3 regions of the Streptosporangium sp. NPDC053982 genome follow, and region 1 is predicted to be linked to each of the others. Evidence: predicted binding sites of a transcription regulator. Region 1 holds the regulator's gene; each other region holds the start of a gene.
What was found. The regulator LexA, encoded in region 1, represses DNA repair genes until DNA is damaged. The targets are predictions, from matches to a motif close to TCGAACANNTGTTCGA.

Region 1 (7,547 bases):
GCGCGGCACCGGACGGTCCACGGTCAACTTCCGGCTGCGCGACTGGCTGCTGTCCCGCCAGCGCTTCTGGGGCTGCCCGATCCCGATCATCCACTGCCCGGACTGCGGCGAGGTGCCGGTGCCGGACGACCAGCTGCCGGTCACCCTGCCCGACCTGCGCGGCGAGGCCCTGGCGCCCAAGGGCGTCTCCCCGCTGGCCTCGGCCGACGACTGGGTCAAGGTCGCCTGCCCCAAGTGCGGCGGCTCCGCGCGGCGGGACACCGACACGATGGACACCTTCGTCGACTCCTCCTGGTACTTCCTGCGCTACGTGGACCCCTCCTACGAGGAGGGTCCGTTCGACGTGGAGAAGCTGCGCCTGTGGGGGCCGGTCGACCAGTACGTCGGCGGCGTCGAGCACGCGGTGCTGCACCTGCTGTACGCGCGGTTCTTCACCAAGGTCCTGCACGACATGGGCCTGGTCGGCTTCACCGAGCCCTTCCGGCGGCTGCTGAACCAGGGCCAGGTCATCAACCAGGGCAAGGCGATGTCGAAGTCGCTGGGCAACGGCGTGGACCTGGGCGAGCAGATCGACGCCTACGGTGTGGACGCCGTCCGGCTGACCGTGGTGTTCGCCGGCCCGCCGGAGGACGACATCGACTGGGCCGACGTCTCCCCGGCCGCGTCGCAGAAGTTCCTGGCCCGCGCCTTCCGCGTCATGGCCGAGGCCGGCACGGCCTCCGCCCCCGGCGCCGACGTCTCCACCGGTGACCTGGAGCTGCGCCGGTTCACCCACCGGACCGTCGACGAGGTCACCAAGCTGGTCGAGTCCCACCGCTTCAACGTCGCGGTGGCCCGCCTGATGGAGCTGACGAGCGCGGCCCGCAAGGCCATCGACGCCGGTCCCGGCGCCGCCGATCCGGCGGTCCGCGAGGCGGCCGAGGCGCTGGCGGTCATGCTGTCGCTGGTCGCGCCGTACACCGCCGAGGAGGGCTGGGAGCGGCTGGGCCACCCCGCGTCGGTGGCCAGGGCGGGCTGGCCCGCGGTCGACCCGGCCCTGCTGGTCCAGGAGTCGGTCACCTGCGTGGTGCAGGTCGCGGGCAAGGTCCGCGACCGGCTGGAGGTCTCCCCGGAGATCTCCGAAGCCGAGCTGGAGACGCTGGCGCTGGCCTCGGACAAGGTCCGGGCCTTCCTGGACGGTGACCCGCGCAAGGTCATCGTCCGCGCGCCGAAGCTGGTCAACATCGTCCCCTGACACGGCTCGGACCGCCCCCGGAGCGGGCGGTCCGGCACGTGTGCCTCCCGGGTGCCGCCACAGGGCCCGGGAACGGGCCCGTCGTCCTCCCGGACGGCGGGCCCGCTCGCGTTCGGCCCGGGTACCGCGACCCTCCGCCGGAGCCGCGATCCGGCCCGCCCGGATATCGCCTCGAAGATCGGGTGGATCGGTGACAGGATGGCGGCGACAGGACGGACGATCACAGGGAGCACGGCATGCGGCGCGTCTTCGGAATCTCACAGTGCCCTGTAGGACCAGAGCTCCCGAGGACTTCGACCGCCTGTGCCCACCATCAACATCGGTATCCTCGCGCACGTCGACGCGGGTAAGACCAGCCTCACCGAGCGCCTGCTGTTCGACACCGGAGTCATCGACCGTCTCGGCAGCGTCGACGGCGGCAGCACCCAGACCGACACCGGTGACATCGAACGGCAGCGCGGCATCACCATCCGTTCCGGGGTCGCCTCCTTCGGCGTCGGCGACCTGCGGATCAACCTGATCGACACCCCCGGTCACTCCGACTTCATCGCCGAGGTCGAGCGGGCCCTGCGCGTGCTCGACGGCGCGGTCCTCGTCCTGTCCGCCGTGGAGGGCGTGCAGGCACAGACCCGCGTCCTGATGAGGACGCTGCGGGAGATGCGCCTGCCAACCCTGATCTTCGTCAACAAGGTCGACAGATCCGGCGCCCGTCCCGACGGGACGACGGCGGACATCCGGCGAAGACTGGCGCCGCACGTCGTTCCGATGAGCTCCGTCCGGCGGGCGGGAACCCCCGCCGTCCGCGTCACGCCGAACTCCCTGGACGAGCCCGGTTTCCGCGCCCGGGTGGCGGAGGTCCTCGCCGAGAACGACGACGCGCTGCTCGCGGCCCTCGTCGACGGCCCGCCTCCGACGCCCGATGAGCTGGGGGTGAAGATACGCGCCCAGGTCGCCGCAGGCCTGCTCCACCCGGTCTTCTTCGGTTCGGCCCTGGCCGGTCAGGGCGTCGGGACGCTGATCGACGGGATCGCCCGTCTGCTGCCGCCCGGCTGCGACGCCGGAGGGACCGGTGCACGCGGCACCGTCTTCGCCATCGAGCGCGGAGGCGCGGGGGAGAAGATCGCCTACGTGCGGATGCACGCCGGTGAGCTGCGCGCCCGGCAACGCGTCACCCTCCACCGCGGAGAACCGGACGGTGGCGTCAGCGAGCATCCCGGCCAGGTCACCGTCCTGCGCGTCGTCGGTTCCGCGGAGCAGGGACCGCACCGGCTGACGGCGGGGGACATCGCCAAGGTATGGGGACTCTCCGGGGTGCGGGTCGGAGACCAGATCGGTTCCGCGTACGGGCTCGCCCGGCGGCCGCGCTTCGCCCCGCCCGGTCTGGAGACCGTCGTCCGGCCGGCACGGCCCGGTCAGGAGGCGCGGCTGCACGCCGCGCTGCTGAGCCTGGCCCAGCAGGATCCGCTCATCCACACGCACGTCACCCCCGAGGGGGAGACCTCGGTGCTGCTGTACGGGGAGGTCCAGAAGGAGGTGATCGCGGCGATGCTCCTGCGCGACTTCGGGGTCGAGGCCGTCTTCGAGCCGAGCCGTACGGTGTACCTGGAGCGGCCGACGGGGACGGGGGAGGCCGTCGAGGAGATCAGCCGTCACGGGCGCAACGACTTCTACGCGACCGTCGGGCTGCGCGTCGAGCCGGGCGTGACCGGATCGGGGCTCGCCTTCCGGCGGGAGGTGGAGCTCGGATCGCTCCCGCGTCCCTTCCACCGGGCGATCGAGGAGGCCGTCCGCGACACCCTCCGGCAGGGGATGCACGGCTGGGCGGTGATCGACTGCGTCGTCACCCTGACCCGGACGGGCTTCGCGCCTCCGCTCAGCACGGCCGGGGATTTCCGGCACCTCACTCCGCTCGTCCTGATGCGGGCGCTGGCCGCCGCCGGGACCCGCGTCCACGAGCCGTGTCACGCCTTCGAACTGGAGATCCCCGCCGACACGCTGAGCGCGGTCACCGCACTGCTCGCCGAGCACGGGGCGGAGACGGCGGCCTCCGCCGGGGGACCGGAGACGTGGTCGCTGAAGGGGGACATCCCCGCGCGCAGGGTGCGGGAGGTGAAGCGCCGGCTTCCCGGCCTGTCGCGGGGCGAGGGGATCTGGTGGTCGGGGCCGGCCGGTGACCGGCCGGTCACCGGCCCGCCTCCCCACCGCGCGCGGTCGGACGGCAACCCGCTCGATCGCGTGGAGTATCTCCGCCATCTCGCGCAGCGCGGCGGGGTGCGGTGAGGGCGGTGCCGAGGACGGCGGTGCCGAGGACGGCGGTGGCGAGGACGGCGGCGCCCGCCGTTCCGGCATCCGGTGACGGCGCGTGGGGCGGCGGGAGGAAGAACAGGACGCGGAGGCCGATGGGCCCGTGAAAAGGAGCGGGCCCCGGTGGAGACCGGGGCCCGCTCCTCCAGGGAAGGGTCTAAAGCTTGCGCAGCACCGCGACGACCTTGCCCAGGACGGTCGCCTCGTCGCCGGGGATCGGGTCGTAGTTCGGGTTGTGCGGGACCAGCCAGACATGGCCGCCCTTGCGCTTGAAGGTCTTCACCGTGGCCTCGCCGTCGATCATCGCGGCGACCACGTCGCCGTTGTCGGCCACGGGCTGCTGGCGGACGACGACCCAGTCGCCGTCGGCGATGGCGGCCTCGATCATCGAGTCGCCGGCCACCTGGAGCAGGAAGAGCGTGCCCTCTCCGACGAGCTGCTTGGGCAGCGCGAAGACGTCCTCGACGCTCTCCTCGGCGAGGATCGGGCCGCCCGCGGCGATCCGGCCGACGAGCGGGACATAGGCCGCGGTGGGGCGGCTGACGCCCTCCTGGGCGGCGTCCGGGTCCACCCACAGCACCGGCTCGCCGGGGAGGCGTACCTCGAGCGCGCGGGGACGGTGCGGGTCGCGGCGCAGATAGCCCTTGCGCTGCAACGCCGTCAGCTGGTGCGACACGCTGGAGGTGCTGGTGAGCTGCACCGCCTCGCCGATCTCCCGCATGGACGGCGGGTAGCCGCGCTGCTGCACCGAGTCGCGGATCACCTCAAGGATCTTCCGCTGCCTGGGGGTGAGGCCGAGGGAGTCACGTCTGCGCACCGCCAGGTCGTTGACGGCCGAACCGTTCTCGTCGTGCTCGCTCATGCGATCTCCTTGCCTCCCGGTCTGCATTGCCCGTGTCGCCCACAGCGACCGTACCGCCGTCGAAGATCATGTTCAAACAACTGTTCGAGTCTTCCTCGAAATGACCGACGGCGTGGTGTACAACATCGTACGGGAGTTCGATCGACATCGTGTTCGATTCGCCGATCTTTCCTCGACGTGTGTTCGACCAGGTCGGAGGGGGTGGTCAATATGAAGGCGACCGCGGCGGAGATGGCGGCGCCACGATCCCGGCGGCGGCCCGGCCGTAGGCCCGGGCCGCCGGGGAACGTCCGATACCCTGGTGCGCCGGTCCGGCTCACCAGGCGGGGCAGGGCCGTCGTGCTGGCGGTCCTCACGCTCGTCACCCTGGGGGCGCTGTGGCTCGGTCCCCGCATCGACGCGACCCTCGGGGTCGGCTATCCGGGGTGCGCCGACTCCTCGTCGGTCCCGGCCCGCGACGCCGGGCCCCGGCAGGCGGCGCCGTGATCATCGTGACGGCGCGTCCCGGAGGGTGACCGCGCGTCCCGGCGGCCGGCGTCCCGGCCGCCGGGACGCGGCGGCCTCAGGGTGCGGCCTCAGGGTGCGGCCTCAGGGTGCGGCCTCAGGGTGCGGTGGCTTCGTGGGGCGTGGGGGCGAAAGGGGCATAGGGGGTGTTACCGCCGTGACTGCCGGGGCAGGAGGGGGCGACACGCCGGGTCGGCGCGCTGATCAGCGACTTCGGCGCGCGGGGCCCGGCTGACTTGCGTTCATGGTCGGACCCTCCTACCGTTGGACCACAACATCTAGTGGCTCCACCGGTGAACTTCACCATAGATTGTGTTTTCGTTACCGCATTTCGACCCCTGGAAGACGTGCGCGCGCGCCCCTGCCATGGGGTTTGCGGGAAACACGAGGCGAAACACAGGGCGCGGGCCACCTGCAGGCCAAGGAGGCGACCCGCGTGCACTGTCCGTTCTGTCGTCACCCGGACACGCGGGTCATCGACAGCCGGTCCACCGACGACGGCGGCGCCATCCGCCGCAGGCGCACGTGCCCCGAATGCGGCCGCAGGTTCACCACGCAGGAGACCGTCCTGCTCATGGTCAGCAAGCGCAGCGGGGTCACCGAGCCGTTCTTCCGGGACAAGGTGATCGCCGGGGTGCGGCGGGCGTGCCAGGGGCGTCCGGTGAGCGAGGACTCCCTCGCCCAGCTGGGCCAGCGGGTGGAGGAGAGCATCCGCGCGACGGGAGCGGCCGAGATCGCCGCCCCCGAGGTGGGGCTGGCGATCCTGGGCCCGCTGCGCGAGCTGGACGAGGTGGCGTACCTCCGGTTCGCCTCCGTCTACCGCGGCTTCGAGACCCTGGCCGACTTCGAGGCCGAGATCGAGCAGTTGCGCGCGGAACGCTCCGCCAAGCAGGACCGAAACTGAATCCGAACCCCGGGCGCCGGGGGCCAGAGCGGCGCGTTGATGTGGTCCGACTCGTGGGTTCCGCGAAAAGGCGGGGCCCCGGAAGGGGGAAGTCATGACGGAGACGGTCAGCGGTACGGCCGCGGGCGGGGGCAGGCGGCTGCGCAAGGGGCTGAAGATGAAGCGCATCTTCACCACCCCCGGAGTGCATCCCTACGACGAGGTGTCCTGGGAACGCCGTGACGTCGTCATGACCAACTGGCGGGACGGCTCGATCAACTTCGAGCAGCGGGGCGTGGAGTTCCCCGAGTCCTGGTCGGTCAACGCCGCCAACATCGTGACCACCAAGTACTTCCGTGGCGCGGTCGGCACCCCGCAGCGCGAGTGGAGCCTCAAGCAGCTGATCGACCGCGTGGTGGGCGTCTACACCAGGACCGCGGTGGAGAACGGCTACTTCGCCACCGACGAGGACGCCGAGATCTTCGACCACGAGCTCAAGCACGCCCTGGTCAACCAGGTGTTCAGCTTCAACTCGCCGGTGTGGTTCAACGTGGGCACCGCCTCGCCGCAGCAGGTGAGCGCCTGCTTCATCCTCGCCGTCGACGACACCATGGAGTCGATCCTCGACTGGTACAAGGAAGAGGGCGTGATCTTCAAGGGCGGTTCGGGCTCCGGCGTGAACCTCTCGCGGATCCGCTCCTCCAAGGAACTGCTCTCCAGCGGTGGTACGGCCAGCGGCCCGGTCTCCTTCATGCGCGGTGCGGACGCCTCCGCGGGCACCATCAAGTCCGGCGGCGCGACCCGCCGCGCGGCCAAGATGGTCGTCCTGGACGTCGACCACCCCGACGTCGAGGAGTTCATCGAGACCAAGGCGCGCGAGGAGGACAAGGTCCGCGCGCTGCGCGACGCCGGGTTCGACATGGACCTGGGCGGCAAGGACATCGTCTCCGTCCAGTACCAGAACGCCAACAACTCCGTGCGCGTCTCCGACGAGTTCATGCGCGCGGTGGAGGACGGCGACCGGTTCGGCCTGCGCGCCCGTCTCACCGGCGAGGTCATCGAGACGATCGACGCCCGCGACCTGTTCCGCAAGATGGCCAAGGCCGCCTGGGAGTGCGCCGACCCGGGCGTCCAGTACGACGACACGATCAACGACTGGCACACCAGCCCCGAGACGGGCCGCATCACCGCCAGCAACCCGTGCTCGGAGTACCTCCACCTGGACAACTCCTCCTGCAACCTCGCCAGCATCAACCTGCTGAAGTTCCTCAAGGACGACGAGACCTTCGACGTCGCGAGCTTCGTGAAGGTGACCGAGCTGGTCATCACCGCGATGGACGTCTCCATCACGTTCGCCGACTTCCCGACCGAGAAGATCGCCGAGACCACCCGCGCCTACCGTCAGCTCGGCATCGGCTACGCCAACCTCGGCGCGCTGCTCATGGCCACCGGCCACGCCTACGACTCCGACGGCGGCCGGGCCATCGCCGGCGCCATCACCTCGCTGATGACCGGCGTCTCCTACCGCCGCAGCGCCGAGCTGGCCGGGGTCGTGGGACCGTACGACGGCTACGCCCGCAACACCGAGGCCCACAAGCGCGTCATGCGCAAGCACGCCGCGGCCAACGACGACCTGCGCACGCTGGACGCCATGGACAAGGCCCTCCACGCCGAGGCGACCCGTCAGTGGGCCGACTGCCTGAAGCTGGGGGAGAAGAACGGCTACCGCAACGCCCAGGCGTCGCTGCTGGCGCCCACCG
Region 2 (7,547 bases), on a different contig from region 1:
CTGCCGGTCGACGAACTCCCTGAGGGCGCGGTCCACCTCGATGCGGACGATATCGAGTGTGGCTGCGGAAGTGGTCATGCCCAGACATTATCGGTCCAAGCGGACGGATTCCTATCCGCGGGACACTACGGCGTTTCGCACGCACCGTTACCGAAGGAAGGGACACCCGAAAGGCCCCCGAGCAGGAAGGGCGCCGGAAACCGGGCCGCGCCGGCCGCCGTGCCCCCGCGCCCGGGGTGACGCGGTGCGACGACGCCCCGCGGATCGGGCCGTGCGGCGGCCGCGTCCCCATGGATCGGGCCGTGCGGGCGGCCGTGCCCCCCGGCCCTCGCGACCCTCCGCGTACCGGGCGACGCGGCGCGACGACTCCGCCGCGCGGCGCGACCGTCCCGCCGCGCACCGGGCGGCGCGACGCGACAGCGCATCCCACGAGTACGGCGGGCGGCGGCGCTCCGAGTACCCTTGGGGCATGGCTCTGGGTCGCCCGTCCGTCCTTCCCGACCGCGTGCCCACCGTCCGCGAGCTCCTCGCCGCCGGTGGCCGCTCCTTCTCCTTCGAGTTCGGCCCGCCGAAGAGCGCCGAGGGCGAGCGTCAGCTCTGGCGCGTCATCCGGGAGCTGGAGGCGCTGCGTCCCACCTTCGTGTCGGTGACCTACGGCGCCGGCGGCGGCACCCGCGACCGCACCGTGGAGATCGTGGAGCGGCTCGCCCACGAGACCACGCTGACCCCGGTCGCCCACTTCACCGCGGTCAACCACTCCCTGCGCGAGCTGCGCCACCTGGTCGGCCGGTTCGCCGGCGCGGGCGTGCGCAACATCCTCGCGGTGCGGGGCGACCCGCCCGGCGACCCCACCGGCGAGTGGGTGCGCCACCCCGAGGGCGTCCAGTACGCCGAGGACCTCGTCCGGCTGATCCGCCAGTCCGGCGACTTCTGCGTGGGCGTGGCCGCCTTCCCCTACAAGCACCCCAGGTCGGCCACGATCGAGTCCGACACCGAGTACTTCGTGCGCAAGTGCCGTGCGGGCGCCGACTACGCGATCACCCAGATGTTCTTCCGCGCCGAGGACTACCTCCGGCTGCGCGACCGGGTGGCCGCCACCGGCTGCGACACGCCGATCATCCCGGGCATCATGCCCGTCACCCAGATGAGCACGATCGCCCGGTCCGAGCAGCTGTCGGGCGCGCCGTTCCCGCCGGAGGTCGCGGCGCGGTTCGAGGCCGTCGCCGACGACCCCGCCGCCGTGCGCCGCCTGGGCATCGAGCACGCCATCGAGCTGTGCCGGACGCTCCTCGACGAGGGCGCGCCGGGCATCCACTTCATCACCTTCAACCGCTCCAGCGCGACCCGCGAGGTCTTCCAGGCGCTCGACATCTCCCCCGGGCTCCCCGTCGCCCCGCAGGCCGCCCTCGCCTGAGCCGGGTCCCGGAGCCTCAAGCCCGGTCGCGGGTGCGCGGCGGGCCGGAGCAGGACGCGGACGGCATGGCGGGCGGCACGGCGGGCCGCGGACCGGAGCCGGACGCGGACGGCACGGCGGGCGGATCGGTGGGCGGCGGCTTCGCGCTGCCCGCCGCGTCACCCCGCTCACGCCGTCCGGCTCACGCCTCCGGAGGCCGTCCGGCCATCGGCCTGAGGGGGAGCACCGTCCCGAGAATGGCGTAGCGCTCGTGGCCGCCCGGGAAGACGAACCGGGTGAGCAGGTCGACGAAGCCCATGCTGTGGTAGAGGTGCCTGGCCGCGGTGGGCCGGTCACGGGTCGACAGCACGGCGGTGCGTTCCGGACGGCCGCCGCACACCGCGACGACCATCGCCCGGCCGATTCCCCCGCCCTGGTGGTCGGGGTGGACGTGGACCTCGGCGAGGTCGAAGGCGTCTCCCAGCCAGCCCCGCGCGCTCCCCTCGCCGTTCCGGTCGGCGAGGGCCCGCATGACCACGTCGTGCCACCACTGCCCGGGGACCCCGTGGAAGCCGTAGGCGAGACCCACCGGCGTGCCGGTGGCGTCCTCGGCGAACACGCAGGAGAACCCGGGCTGGACGGAGTGGTTCTCCATGATCGTCCTGCGGCCCGGGACCTGCTCCTCGGGCGGGCTCATCGCGGCGGTGTAGACGGCGAGGACCGCGTCCAGCCGGGAGGTGAACTCAGCGGGTCCGACCCGGCGCAGTCCGATCACCTTCCGCACCCTAGCAGGGACGATGCCGCCCGAACCGGACCGAGCCGGGAAATGAACGCCCGGCGGTACGGCGGCGCGGCGGGAACCGGCCGGCCGTCCCGGTGAGCGCGCCGGCGGCCGACGGCCCGCGGCGTCACGGGCCTCCTACCCGGCGGTGGTCCTCTCCTCCGCCGAGGCCGTCTCCCGCGCGAGGGCCGGCTCCTCCACCTCGGTCGCGACGCCCCCGGTGAGGCGGAGCAGTTCGGCGAAGGACGTGGGGAAGACCGTGTGCGGGTGACCCGCCGCGGCCCACACCGTCTCGTACCGGCCGAGCCAGGTGTCGACCAGGGTCCGCAGGGGGGCCGGATGGCCGATCGGGGCCACCCCGCCGATCACCTGGCCGGTGGCCGCCCGGACGAAGTCGGGACTCGCGCGCCGTACCTTCGCCACGCCGGCCGTCCGGGCCACCAGGGCGGTGTCCACCCGGTGGGCGCCGCTGGTGAGCACCAGGAGCGGCTCGCCGTCGGCGTCGAAGACCAGGCTGTTGGCGATCGCTCCGACCTCGCAGCCCAGCCGGGCCGCCGCCGTCGCCGCGGTCGGGGTCGCCTCCTCGAACACCACGATCTCACCGGTGGCGCCGTGCTCGCGGAGGACCGCGGCGACCTTCTCCACATTCGGATGCAACTTTTCTGGCACGCGGCCACTCTAAACAGTTGGACCGTTGCATGCCGTCCCATTGACCGTGATGGGGACGAGACGCCGATGCACTATGGTCCCTTGATCCAGAAATCACGGTAACGAGGGGATGGTCCAGATGAGAGTCCGACGGCGGCTCGGAGCGGCCACGCTGGCTGCGGCGGCCCTCCTTGTCTCCTCACCCGGTCTCGCGAGCGCCGCGGCGGCTCCCCGCACCCCGGCGGGCGCCCTCCCGGCCGCCGCGGTCCCGGTCACCGCTTCCACGGTCACCGGGGCCCCGGTCGGCGCGGCCGCGGTCCCGACGGCGGCGCCCGCGTTCACCGCGCCCGGCCGGACGCTCCGGCTCGGCGCCAAGGGGGCCGAGGTCAAGGTGCTCCAGACGCGGCTGCAGCAGCTCGGCTACATGCCGGGCACGGCCGACGGCCGGTACGGCGGGGGCACCCTGACCGCGCTGTGGGCCTTCCAGAAGGTCAACGGCATCGCGCCGACCAGCACCGTGGCGAGCAGGACGTGGCGGGCGCTGGAGGCTCCGCGCGCCCCGAGGGTGCTCGTGCCGGGCGGCCGGGCGACCCGGGTCGAGGTGAACCTCACCCAGCAGGTGATGGTCCTGTACGTCGGCGGGAGGGTGCGGCTGATCAGCCACATCTCCTCCGGCAGCGGGATCCCCTACTGCGAGACGGCCACCTGGAACGGCCGGACCCAGCGGTTCTGCGGCAACGCCCGCACGCCGACGGGCGACTACCGGACGACCTGGCGGCGAAGCGGCTGGCACACCTCCTACCTCGGCAAGCTGTACAACCCGATCTTCTTCAACGGCGGCATCGCCCTGCACGGCGCGTTGTCGGTGCCGCTGGCCCCGGCCTCGCACGGCTGTGTGCGGCTGCCGATGAACGTCGCGTCGGCACTGCCCAAGCTGCTCGGCACCGGGGTGCCGGTGCACGTCCGCGGGAGGTTCGTGCGGTAGCCCACGGGGACCGTCCGCGGGAGGTTCGTGCGGTAGCCCACGGGGACCGTCCGCAGGAGGTTCGTGAGCTAGCCCACAGGGACCGTCCGCGGTCTCCACCGCGGCCCGTCCGCCGCCTCCCCGTACGCCGTCTCCGCCGCGGCCCGCCGTTCCCCGGCGGAGCCGGTACGGCGGAGGCCGCGGGGGCGCGCGGCGGCCGCGGCGGGAGCCCGTCCCGCCGGTTCGCCGGCCGTCCCCGAGCGCCTGTTCGAGCGCGGAGAACCCCGGGAGATCCCCATCTCCCGGGGTTCTCGCTTTTCCCGCCGATCGAACCTTTGTTCGCCGCACTGCTTGACAGTGCGGGTGATCGAATTTATGTTCGATGTAAAGATGCGAGGCTCGCGGCTCGCGTCCAGGGGCGGTCGTCCGCCGTCGCCGCCGTCACGGCGGCGACGGCGGGCGGGAACCGGACGGGGAGAGGGGAAGCTCCTCGTCCGGCCGCCCGGCGGATTTGTCGGTGGTGTCTGCGAGCCTTGACATCACCGGTGAGAACGCCGGGAGCCGCTTGCGACCAAGGAGGTTGAAGCGCAGTGATCCATCGACCCGGTGACTCGGGCGGGCCCCGGCTCTCGCCCACGGTCCGGGCGCATCTGGCCGATGCGCGCGACTGCCTGGAGGAGGCCGCCGCCGCGACCACCCCCGCCACCCGCTACGTCGCGGCCCACCTGGCGGCCCTGCGTGCCGCCGCCGCGGTCCTGGCCGCCCGCCCGCGCCCCATGGACGGCCGCAGGCGCAGGCTGCGCAGCGCCTGGGAGCTGCTGCCGGAGGCGGAGCCCCGGCTGGCCGACTGGGCCCCCTATTTCGAGATGAGCGCCACCAAGCGTGCCTCGGCCGAGGCCGGCATGACGCGCGTGGTGTCGGCGCGCGACGCCGAGGAGCTGATCTCCGAGGCGGAGCGGTTCGTCGCCACCGTCGAGAAGATGCTCGGCGTGCCCGTCCAGCCCACCCTGCCCGGCAGCGTCCCGCTGGCCGGCTGACCCCGCCGCCCGGCGCACCCCCTCACACGCCGGCAGGCGCGCCCCTCACCGCGTCGTTCCGTCATCCCGTCGCCCGCGTCCGCGGCGTCCCGGTCCCGTCCTGTGGCCCTGCCGGGCACTCAGGAGACCCCTGCCGGGCGCTCAAGAGACCCCTGCCGGGCATTCAGGAGACCTGGGGCAGGGGGCGCGGCTCAGGAGACCCGGGCCGGGCTCAGGGGACCGCCGAGGGGGCTGACGCGTCCGAGGAGTCCGTCCGGCGGTCCACCCGGTGGCGCAGCAGGAGCATCGCGGCGTCGTCGCCCAGCGGGCGGCCCACGTGCCGCAGCAGGTCGGCGCGCAGGGCGTCCAGGGCCAGTTGCGGATCCGATCCGCCGAGCAGGTGCGCCCGCGCCTCCAGCGGATAGAACTCGCCCGCCCCGTTGCGCGCCTCGATGACCCCGTCGGTGTAGAAGAGCACCTGCTCCCCGGGTTCGAAGGGGATGCGGTACGGTTTCGGCTCGCTGACCCGCAGTGCGCCCATGCCCAGGGGCAGCGCCTCCTCGGGCGGTTCGGCGAAGCACTGCTTGCCGCCGGCTCCCAGCACCATGGGCGGCGGGTGACCGCAGTTGACGATGGTGATGGAGGCGTCGCCGGTGATCTCGGCGAGGATCGCCGTCACGAACTGCTCGCCCGAAAGCTCTCTGGTCAGGGCGTTCTCCAGGCGGGTCACCACGCGCAGCAGCCCGGTCTCGTCGTGGGCGGCCTCCCGGAAGGCGCCCAGCACCACCGCGGCCGTCTCCACCGCCTCCAGGCCCTTGCCCTGCACGTCCCCGACGATGATCCGCACCCCGTGCGGGGTGGTGACCACGTCGTACAGGTCGCCGCCGATCCGGGCCTCGGCGGTGGCGGAGGTGTAGGAGACGGCGACGCCGATCTCGGGTCCGGCCCGGCGCGGCACCGGCCGCAGCAGAACCCGCTGGGCGGCCTCGGCCACCGAGCGGACGTCGGCGAGTTGCCGTTCGTGGCGGAGCCGGCCGGCGCTGGCCAGCACGCTGGCCATGGTGACGCCCAGGATGGCCATCATGGTGATGTTGGTGCGGGAGCTCCACAGGACGTCGTAGTGCAGGCCGAGGGCGACGCACAGCGCCAGCGCGACGATCCCGACCACCGTCGTCCGGCCCAGGCCGCAGGCGACGCTGGCGAACGCCGGGCCGAGGGCCAGCAGGGGGAGCAGCCCGGTCTCCGGGCCCGAGCCGAGGTCGGCCAGGGCGACCACGGCCATGACGACGAAGGGCAGCAGCCGTAGGGTGTCCTGGGTCCTGCTGGCCCCGACGGAGGTCAGCAGCCGCAGGAAGGCGCGGGTCTTCGTCGAGCCGAGCATCGCCACGACGACGTCGAGGCGGCTTTTCGGGGACGGAGGAGAGTGATCGTGCCGATCCTCTCTCCGTGCCATGTTCACCACATCTCGCTAAAGCCGTATTTGCCTTTTCCTACCACAGCGAAGGTCTTCTGTGGCGGTATGCGAGTGATCTTCCGGGGATACGGCGTGTCGCGCTCCGCGGCCGTGGGCGCGCCGCGGCGGCACGCCCACGGCGACGGTCAGAACGACTCGACGGCGCGCCGTGCCTCGGGATCGAGCACGCCCCAGTTGATGAGCTCCTCGGTGAGCTCGGCCGGGGACTTGTCGTAGATCACCGCCAGGGAGCGGAGGTCCTCCTGGCGGATGGACAGCACCTTGCCGTTGTAGTCGCCACGCTGGCTCTGGATGGTGGCGGCGTAACGGGCCAGCGCGCCGGCCTTCTCCTTGGGGAGCTGGGCAAGGCGCTCAAGGTCGATGACAAGCTTCGGCGTCGGGCCGAGCGGACTCGGCGCGGCGCCGCCGGGCAGCAGCTCCGAAACCGGCACGCCGTAGAAATCAGCCAGTTCGGCAAGCTTCTGGACCGTCACGGCGCGGTCACCGCGCTCATAGGAGCCGACCACGACCGCCTTCCAGCGCCCGCGCGACTTCTCTTCGACTCCGTGCAGGGACAGGCCCTGCTGGGTGCGGATGGCACGGAGTCGTGCACCCAGCGACTTGGCGTACTCAGACGGCATAGTGTGGCCCCCCGGCTCTGTTATGCACTGCTTTCACTTGATTGTGCTCCCTCGCAACTTATGCCCCAACCGCTGGGTTGGTGCGCGGGACAGGGACCTTCGGTGACGGGAGCGTCAGGGTTTACCCGATAAGGCCGCGAGGTGCGGTTACGGACAGTGACGGTAAAGCGGTGGACGCCCAAGGTCAAGCTGATTGGAAAAAAGATGCGGAATCCGGTCCGGTGGGTTCCGCCTCAAAGGCCGCAGTTGTCCCGCATGGGCGATACGGCCCCATGGGTCGCCGTGCCGGACGGCCGCGGCGGCGGGTTGCGGGGCAGCATCATCACCGGGCACGCCGACGCGCGGATGATCTTCATTGACGTGTCGCCGAGGAAGACCCGGCGCAGCGGGCCGGCCGTGCTGGAGGCGCAGACCAGCAGCGCGCCCTCGCACCCGGCGCCGCCGAGCGCGGACGCCACGTCCCCGCCCTCCAGCACCTGCGTCGTGACCTCCACGTCGTGCCCGTGCGCCGCCTCACCGAGGTCGGCGGCGGCCCGCTCACGCAGCCGGTCGAGCGTCTGCTCGGCCGCCTTCACCCGCATCCCCCGGCTCACGACCAGGGTGATCAGGTGCAGCGGCGTCCCCAGCGCCACGGCGATCTCCGCGGCCGGC
Region 3 (7,547 bases), on a different contig from region 1:
CTGGAGGCCTCCGGCGCGATCGCCGCGGAGAACCAGGTGCTCAGGCTGATCGCCGACAGGGCCGGCATGCCGGCCGGCGCGGGCGGCTGCTTCGTCTCCGGCGGCTCGGCCGCCAACCTGTCCGCGCTCGTCGTGGCCAGGGACACCGCCCGGCACCGCCGCCCCGGGGGCCGCCTGCGCGTCGCCGTCAGCGACCAGGCGCACTCCTCCGTCTCCAACACGCTGCGGATCATCGGCGTGGACGCCCTCGTCGTGCCGTCCGCCGACCACCGCCTCACCGGAGAGGCGCTGCGCGCGGCCCTGGCGGCCGACCCCGACCCCTCCGACGTGATCGCCGTCGTGGCCACCTGCGGAACCACCAACGCCGGGATCATCGACGACCTCGCCGGGGTCTCGGAGGTCGCCCGCGAGCGCGGCATGTGGTTCCACGTGGACGGCGCGTACGGCGGCGCGGGGCTGTTCGCGCCCTCCGTGCGCCACCGCTACGAGGGGATCGAGCACGCCGACTCCTTCGTCGTCGACCCGCACAAGTGGCTGTTCGCGCCCTTCGACTGCGCGGCCCTGCTCTACCGCGAGCCCCGCCTGGCCCGCGCCGTGCACACCCAGGACGCCTCCTATCTCGATGTCCTGCACGTGGAGGGCGACGAGTGGAACCCCACCGACTACGCCTATCACCTGACCAGGCGCGCCCGCGGCCTGCCGCTCTGGTTCTCCCTCGCGGTCAACGGCACCGACGCCTACACCGAGGCCGTCGAGAGGGGGCTGTGGCTGGCCCGCGAGACCGCCGCGCTGATCGGCCGCACCGGACACCTGGAGCTGATCCGCGAGCCCGAACTGTCGGCGGTGCTCTTCCGCCGCGCCGGCTGGACCGGGCGGGACTACTACGAGTGGTCCGAGCGGCTGCTCGCCGGGCAGGTCGGGTTCGTCACGCCGACCGGATGGGAGGGCGAGACGGTCGGAAGGTTCGCGTTCCTGCATCCCGGCACGACGATGGAAATCGTGGAGGAGATCATCGCCACGACGGCGTGACCGCGGCCCGGGGTGGCCCGCTGCGGGCCCACCCCGGGCCCGCCGTCGGGCTCACTGCTGGGTCCACCGTGGGCCCGCGGCGCAGGTCCCGGGTCCGTCCCGGCCCGTCCCGGCCCGTGCCGGGCGGCGTGGCCGCCCGGCGGACACCGGGCGCGTCCGGTCATGAGCACCGCGGGGAGGGGTCAGACTGGAGGCATGCGCCTGTCGGATTTCTGGAACCGGATGAGACTCCACTTCGGTGACGCCTACGCCGAGTCGTGGGCCCGCGACTACGTCATCGCCGGCCTGGACGGCAGGACGGTGAACCAGGCGCTGGCGGACGGCATCGCCGCCAAGGACGTCTGGCGGGCCGTGTGCGGGGTGTCCGACGTCGCCGCCGCCCTGCGCTGAGCGCCGGCGCGCGCCGATCCGCCGTCCGCACCGTCCCGCCGGTCCATGCCGCGCGGCCGATCCGCCATGCCGTCGTCCGCGACATCCCGTCGTCCACGCCGACCCGCCGTGCGCGCCGATCCGCCGTCCCGCCGGTCCGTGCCGTGCGGCCGGCCCGTGCCATGCGGTCCATCCGTCCCGCGACGCGGGGCGCCGGGGACGGATGGGAGCGTCGAGCCTCCGTCGAACAATCGTTCGGCTATATTGGACACGCCGCCACCGATGGCGTGCTCTTCCAGAAAATGTCGGTCGCACCCCGTAGCTTTCTGGCAACCGATTCATCCCGTGACCCTCCAGGGGGGCTCCCATGGCAGCTAACGACCGCGAGAAGGCGCTCGAGACCGCTCTCGCCCAGATCGAGCGGCAGTTCGGCAAGGGCTCCGTCATGCGTCTCGGCGACGAGGCGCGGGCGCCCATCGAAGTGATCCCGACCAGCTCCATCGCACTCGACGTCGCTCTCGGCATCGGCGGGTTCCCGCGCGGCCGCATCATCGAGATCTACGGTCCCGAGTCCTCGGGTAAGACCACGGTCGCCCTGCACGCGGTGGCCAACGCCCAGAAGGGCGGCGGCATCGCGGCGTTCATCGACGCCGAGCACGCCCTCGACCCGGATTACGCGAAGAAGCTGGGCGTCGACACCGACGCGCTCCTCGTCTCCCAGCCCGACACCGGTGAGCAGGCGCTGGAGATCGCCGACATGCTGATCCGGTCCGGCGCGGTCGACCTGCTGGTCATCGACTCGGTCGCGGCCCTGGTGCCCAAGGCCGAGATCGAGGGCGAGATGGGCGACAGCCACGTCGGTCTCCAGGCGCGCCTGATGTCCCAGGCCCTGCGCAAGATCGCCGGCGCGCTCAACAGCAGCGGCACCACGGCGATCTTCATCAACCAGCTCCGCGAGAAGATCGGCGTCATGTTCGGCTCGCCCGAGACCACGACCGGTGGAAAGGCGCTGAAGTTCTACGCCTCGGTCCGTCTCGACATCCGCCGCATCGAGACGCTCAAGGACGGCACGGAGGCGGTCGGCAACCGCACCCGGGTGAAGGTCGTCAAGAACAAGATGGCCCCGCCCTTCCGCGTGGCCGACTTCGACATCCTCTACGGCGTCGGCATCTCCCGTGAGGGCGGTCTGATCGACATGGGTGTCGAGCACGGCTTCGTCCGCAAGTCCGGCGCCTGGTACACCTACGAGGGCGACCAGCTGGGCCAGGGCAAGGAGAACGCCCGCAACTTCCTGCGGAACCACCCGGACATGGCCAACGAGATCGAGAAGAAGATCAAGGAGAAGCTCGGCATCGGCCCGCGCCTCGACAGCCCGGCCACCCCGCCGCCCGCCGCTTCCGCTCCCGCCGCGTCCGGCCGGGGTTCCAAGGCGACCCCCAAGCCGGGTGACGCCTGATCCGGGACCGGCCGATGACGACGGGACCTGACTCGACGACAGGACCGACGGGATCCGACTCCGGTCCGGCCGGCCAGGCCGGGCCGCGGGACTGGGGCGCCTGGCCCGACGTGCCCGAGCCCTCGGGTTCCTCCCGGAAGGGGGGAAGACGCGAGGGCCGGCGCGGAGGGAGGCGTTCCCGGAGCGCCCTCGACGGGCGTCTCCCGGACGGGCCGGTCGAGGGCTCCCCGGCGAGCCAGGGCCCCGACGCCGACCCGCAGGCGGTGGCTCGCGCCATCTGCCTGCGGTTGCTGACCATGGGGCCGCGCACCCGGGCGCAACTCGCCGAGGCGTTGCGCAAGCGCGACGTGCCCGACGAGGCGGCCGAGGCCGTGCTCGAACGGTTCTCCGAGGTCGGGCTCATCGATGACGAGGCGTTCGCCGCCGCCTGGGTGAGCTCGCGCCACACCGGGCGGGGGCTGGCCCGCAGGGCGCTCGCCTCGGAGCTCCGGCACCGCGGGGTCGACGAGGACACGGTGAAGGAGGCCGTGGAGCAGCTCGACCCCGAGCAGGAGGAGGAGACCGCTCGCAGGCTGGTGGCGCGCAAGCTCTCCGCCACCCGGGGGCTGGACCGTGCCGTCCGGACCCGCAGGCTGGCGGGCATGCTCGCCCGCAAGGGGTACGGTCCGGGGCTGGCGTTCCGCGTGGTCCGCGAAGCCCTGGAGAACGAGGAGCCGGAAGGCGCCGCGTTCGCCGACGACCTCGACCACCCCTTCGACTGACGCGCTTCCCGGCCCGAAGGTCGGAGCGCCGCGGACGATTCCGGTAGCACTCCGGTCCGGGCGTCGCCTCCGCGATGCCGCTCCGGAACGCCGCCTTCGCGATGCCGGCCGGTTCGTAGTGCGCCTTTGCTTGCCCGTTACCTGTTTGACGCTTAGCCTCGACGACAGTGAGGAGTTACTCCGCGCAGTGCGGATTGTCATAACGGTTGATTACGGGCGAACAAAGCGGCGGATGAGGGCGGACGACGCGCCGGCGTGATCAGCCGGTGTGGAGTGGACCCTCGGTCGGCACCTGCCGTGGTGACGACACCGCCTGACTTCTCCGTGCCGTGCGCGTGACCCCTCGCATGCTTGATATCCGCGACGCGAGGAGGGCGGGGCGCGCATGGATCCGATTGTGGTCGTCATACTGACCGGGGCCGTCGCGGTTCTTTCGGTGGTGACGATAGTCGCGTTGATCGTGTTGCTGCGCCGTACCGGCGGCGGGCCGATAGGCCCTTCTCCCGCGCAGCTGGCCGAGGTCCAGACCGAGCTGGAGGCCGCCCGGCGGGAGGCCGCCGACATCCGGGCCAAGGCGGAGAGCGACGCGGGGGAGATCCTGCGCAGGTCCGAGCTGGCCGTCGAGGCCGCCGCGGAGCTGCGCAAGGAGGCCGAGGCGGAGAGCCGGGGCCTGAAGTACGAGATCAAGGAGCTCCGCTCGGACCTGGAGCGGCGGGAGAACCGGCTGGCCGAGCGGGAGCAGCGCCTGGACGAGGAGGCGAGACGCCAGGCCGAGCGGGCCCGCAAGCTCGCCGAGACCGAGACCGAGCTGGCCGCCCGCCGGGAGGAGCTCGACCGCGTCGCCGATGAGCGCAGGGCCGTTCTGGAGCGGGTCGCCGGTCTCACCGGTGACGAGGCCAAGACCGAGCTGGTGCGCGAGATCGAGAACCAGGCCAAGCGCGAGGCCGCCCTGATCGTCCGGCAGATCGAGAGCGACGCCCGCAAGGAGGGCGAGAAGCGCGCCACCAAGATCGTCACACTGGCGGTCCAGCGGGTGGCCACCGAGCAGACCGCCGAGTCCGTCGTCAGCGTCCTGCACCTGCCGGGCGACGAGATGAAGGGCCGCATCATCGGCCGCGAGGGCCGCAACATCCGCGCCTTCGAGACGACGACCGGGGTCAACCTCATCATCGACGACACGCCCGAGGCGGTCCTCCTGTCGTGCTTCGACCCGGTCCGCCGTGAGACCGCCCGGCTGACGCTGGAGAAGCTCGTGCTCGACGGGCGCATCCATCCCCAGCGGATCGAGGAGGCGCACGAGCGCAGCAGGGCGGAGGTCAGGGAGCTGTGCGTGCGGGCCGGTGAGGACGCCCTGGTGGAGCTGGGCCTCACCGACATGCACCCGGAGCTGGTCACCCTGCTCGGCCAGCTCCGCTACCGCACCTCCTACGGCCAGAACGTGCTGGGCCATCTCATCGAGTCGGCCCACATCGCCGGGATCATGGCCGCCGAGCTCCGGCTCGACCCGACGCTGCTCAAGCGCTGCACCGTCCTGCACGACATCGGCAAGGCCCTCACCCACGAGGTCGAGGGCAGCCACGCGCTCATCGGTGCGGAGATCGCCAGGAGATACGGCGAGCACGAGGACGTCGTCCACGCCATCGAGGCCCATCACAACGAGGTGGAGGTCAAGACCGTCGAGGCGGTGCTGACCCAGGCGGCCGACGCCATCAGCGGCGGCCGGCCGGGCGCCCGGCGCGAGTCGCTGGAGGCGTACGTCAAGCGGCTGGAGCGGCTGGAGGAGATCGCCACCTCCTATGACGGCGTCGAGAAGGTCTTCGCCATGCAGGCCGGCCGGGAGGTCCGCGTCATGGTGAAACCCGACGGTGTGGACGACATCCAGGCCCAGGTGATCGCCCGCGACGTGGCCAAGCAGGTGGAGGAGGAGCTCACCTACCCGGGGCAGATCCGCATCACGGTCGTGCGGGAGTCCCGCGCCACCGAGTTCGCCCGCTGAACCCGCCCGACCCGCCTGTCCCGTCTGCCAGGTCTGCCAGGTCTGCCAGGTCTGTCCGCCTGGCCCGTCCGGTCCGCCCTGCCGCCCGTACGGTTCCGGCCGGTCCGTGCCCTCCGGCCCACCGGATGCCCTCTCCGGGGGCGGGACCCGTGGCCGGTCCGTGGGACGGCCGGGACGGACCGGGCCGGGCTCTCAGCCGCGGAAGATCTGCTGGTAGAAGGCGAGCTCGGTGGCCAGGGCCGCGCTGCGGGTCTCCACGCGGCGGAAACCGTGGGCCTCGCCCTCGAAGGTCATGTAGGTGCACGGGACACCGCGCTCGGCGAGCGCGTCGGCGAACGCCTGCGACTGGGCGGGCGGCACAACCGGGTCGGAGAGCCCCTGCAGGAGCAGCATCGGGCAGCTCACCCCGGCGACCCGGGCGAGCGGTTCGCGGGAGCCGTACAGGACGGGGTCCTCCGGGCCGACCAGCCACTCGACGTAGCGGGACTCGAAGTCGTGGGTGGCGGCGACGAGCGGGCCGAGCGCGCTCACCCCGTAGTAGGAGACGCCGCCGGCGAACGCGTCGGAGGCGCAGCAGGCCGCCATGACGGTCCAGCCGCCCGCGCTGCCGCCCCGGATCGCGATCCGCGCGGGATCGGCCAGACCCTGAGCCGCCAGCCACCCGGCGGCGGCGACCACGTCCTCGACGTCCACCACCCCCCACTCGCCGTGCAGCCGGTCGCGGTAGGCGCGGCCGTACCCGGTGGAGCCGCCGTAGTTGACGTCGAGCACGCCGATGCCCCGGCTGGTGAAGAACGCCTTCCACAGGTCGGGCTCGCTCGTGCTGTGCGAGGTGGGGCCGCCGTGGACGGACACGATGTAGGGAGGGGGGCCCTCCCCGCGGCAACGCGGGTTCGACGGCGGGTGGACGAACGCGTGCACCGCCCGGCCGGACCGGCCCTCGATCTCCACGCTCCGTGCGGCCGGGAGGTAGGCGCTCTCCGGAGGCTCCTCGGTGTCGTGCCGGAGCTCCTCGGTGCGTCCGGACGGCAGGTCCAGGCGCACGAGCGAGCGGGGCGTCGCAGGGCCGTAGCCGATCCCGACGAGTGAGCGCCCGTCGCGGTCGAGGACCGGGGCCCAGCCGGAGTAGGGCACGTCCAGGTCGGTCAGCGTGCCGCCGGCCGGGTCGAGGACGCCCAGCCGCAGGTCTCCCCGCCCGTGCAGGACCGCGATCCGCCCGTCGTCCAGCACGGCGTAGGGGTGGGCGCCGAGCTGCCACAGCGGTCCGGCGAACTCCTCCTCCGCCGGGTGGAGCGCCTCCGGGGCGGCGCCGTCCAGTGCGACCCGGTAGAGGTTCCACCAGCCCGACCGGTCGGAGACGAGGTACAGGGCGCGGTCGCCGCACCAGCGGGGGGCCAGAACCGACTCGGCGGGCCCGCCGCAGAGCGTTCGTGAACGGCCGTCGGCCAGGCGGGTGATCCGCAGCTCTGTACCGTTCCACGGCATGCGCGGGTGGTCCCAGCAGATGTAGGCCAGGTGCTCTCCGTCGGGGGAGAGCTCCGGGTAGGCGTAGAAGTCGCTCCCGCCGACGTGCTCGCGCGGTTCGGCGGAGCCGTCCAGCGGGACGGAGACGATCGAACGGCTCACCCGCCCGTCGTCGTGGTGCCGCTCCCGGACGCACCAGACCCGGCCGTCGCGGACGCTCATGTCCGCGTAGCGGAGCCCCGCGTCCCGGCCGGGCTCCGGCGTGATCGGCCGGGGCGCGCCGCCCGGGAGCAGCAGGTGAAGACGCTGGTCGGCGAGATTGGCGAACACCACGCCGCCGCCCGGGACGACCGCGTAGGCGCGCCCGCCGTACTCGTGGACACGGGTACGGGCGTTCCACGGCGAGGCCAGCAGCTCGTGGAGCGTGCCGTCGGGGTCGCGCCGCATGATCGTGGTCCGTCCGCCCTCGGCG

Region 2: a site for LexA is predicted at 4,114-4,129, ahead of ACZ6W9_RS06385 (SAV_6107 family HEPN domain-containing protein). Genes of this name have one in related genera too.
Region 3: a site for LexA is predicted at 1,642-1,657, ahead of recA (recombinase RecA). Genes of this name have one in related genera too.

Annotation. Positions count from the first base shown of each region.
Region 1 covers NZ_JBVJKQ010000026.1:58,899-66,445, reverse strand. The annotation lists gene leuS (leucine--tRNA ligase) at 1-1,234, shown strand, start outside; gene otr(A) (tetracycline resistance ribosomal protection protein Otr(A)) at 1,538-3,514, shown strand; gene lexA (transcriptional repressor LexA) at 3,696-4,400, opposite strand; gene ACZ6W9_RS35200 (hypothetical protein) at 4,740-4,886, shown strand; gene nrdR (transcriptional regulator NrdR) at 5,341-5,808, shown strand; gene ACZ6W9_RS35190 (vitamin B12-dependent ribonucleotide reductase) at 5,903-7,547, shown strand, end outside.
Region 2 covers NZ_JBVJKQ010000003.1:249,867-257,413, reverse strand. The annotation lists gene ACZ6W9_RS06410 (polyprenyl synthetase family protein) at 1-78, opposite strand, end outside; gene metF (methylenetetrahydrofolate reductase [NAD(P)H]) at 470-1,414, shown strand; gene ACZ6W9_RS06400 (GNAT family N-acetyltransferase) at 1,596-2,168, opposite strand; gene ACZ6W9_RS06395 (YbaK/EbsC family protein) at 2,313-2,843, opposite strand; gene ACZ6W9_RS06390 (L,D-transpeptidase family protein) at 2,962-3,807, shown strand; gene ACZ6W9_RS06385 (SAV_6107 family HEPN domain-containing protein) at 4,377-4,823, shown strand; gene ACZ6W9_RS06380 (PP2C family protein-serine/threonine phosphatase) at 5,035-6,255, opposite strand; gene bldD (transcriptional regulator BldD) at 6,402-6,896, opposite strand; gene ACZ6W9_RS06370 (universal stress protein) at 7,130-7,547, opposite strand, start outside.
Region 3 covers NZ_JBVJKQ010000006.1:194,057-201,603, forward strand. The annotation lists gene ACZ6W9_RS12530 (pyridoxal phosphate-dependent decarboxylase family protein) at 1-1,029, shown strand, start outside; gene ACZ6W9_RS12535 (DUF3046 domain-containing protein) at 1,225-1,419, shown strand; gene recA (recombinase RecA) at 1,766-2,854, shown strand; gene recX (recombination regulator RecX) at 2,869-3,615, shown strand; gene rny (ribonuclease Y) at 4,001-5,611, shown strand; gene ACZ6W9_RS12555 (S9 family peptidase) at 5,804-7,547, opposite strand, start outside.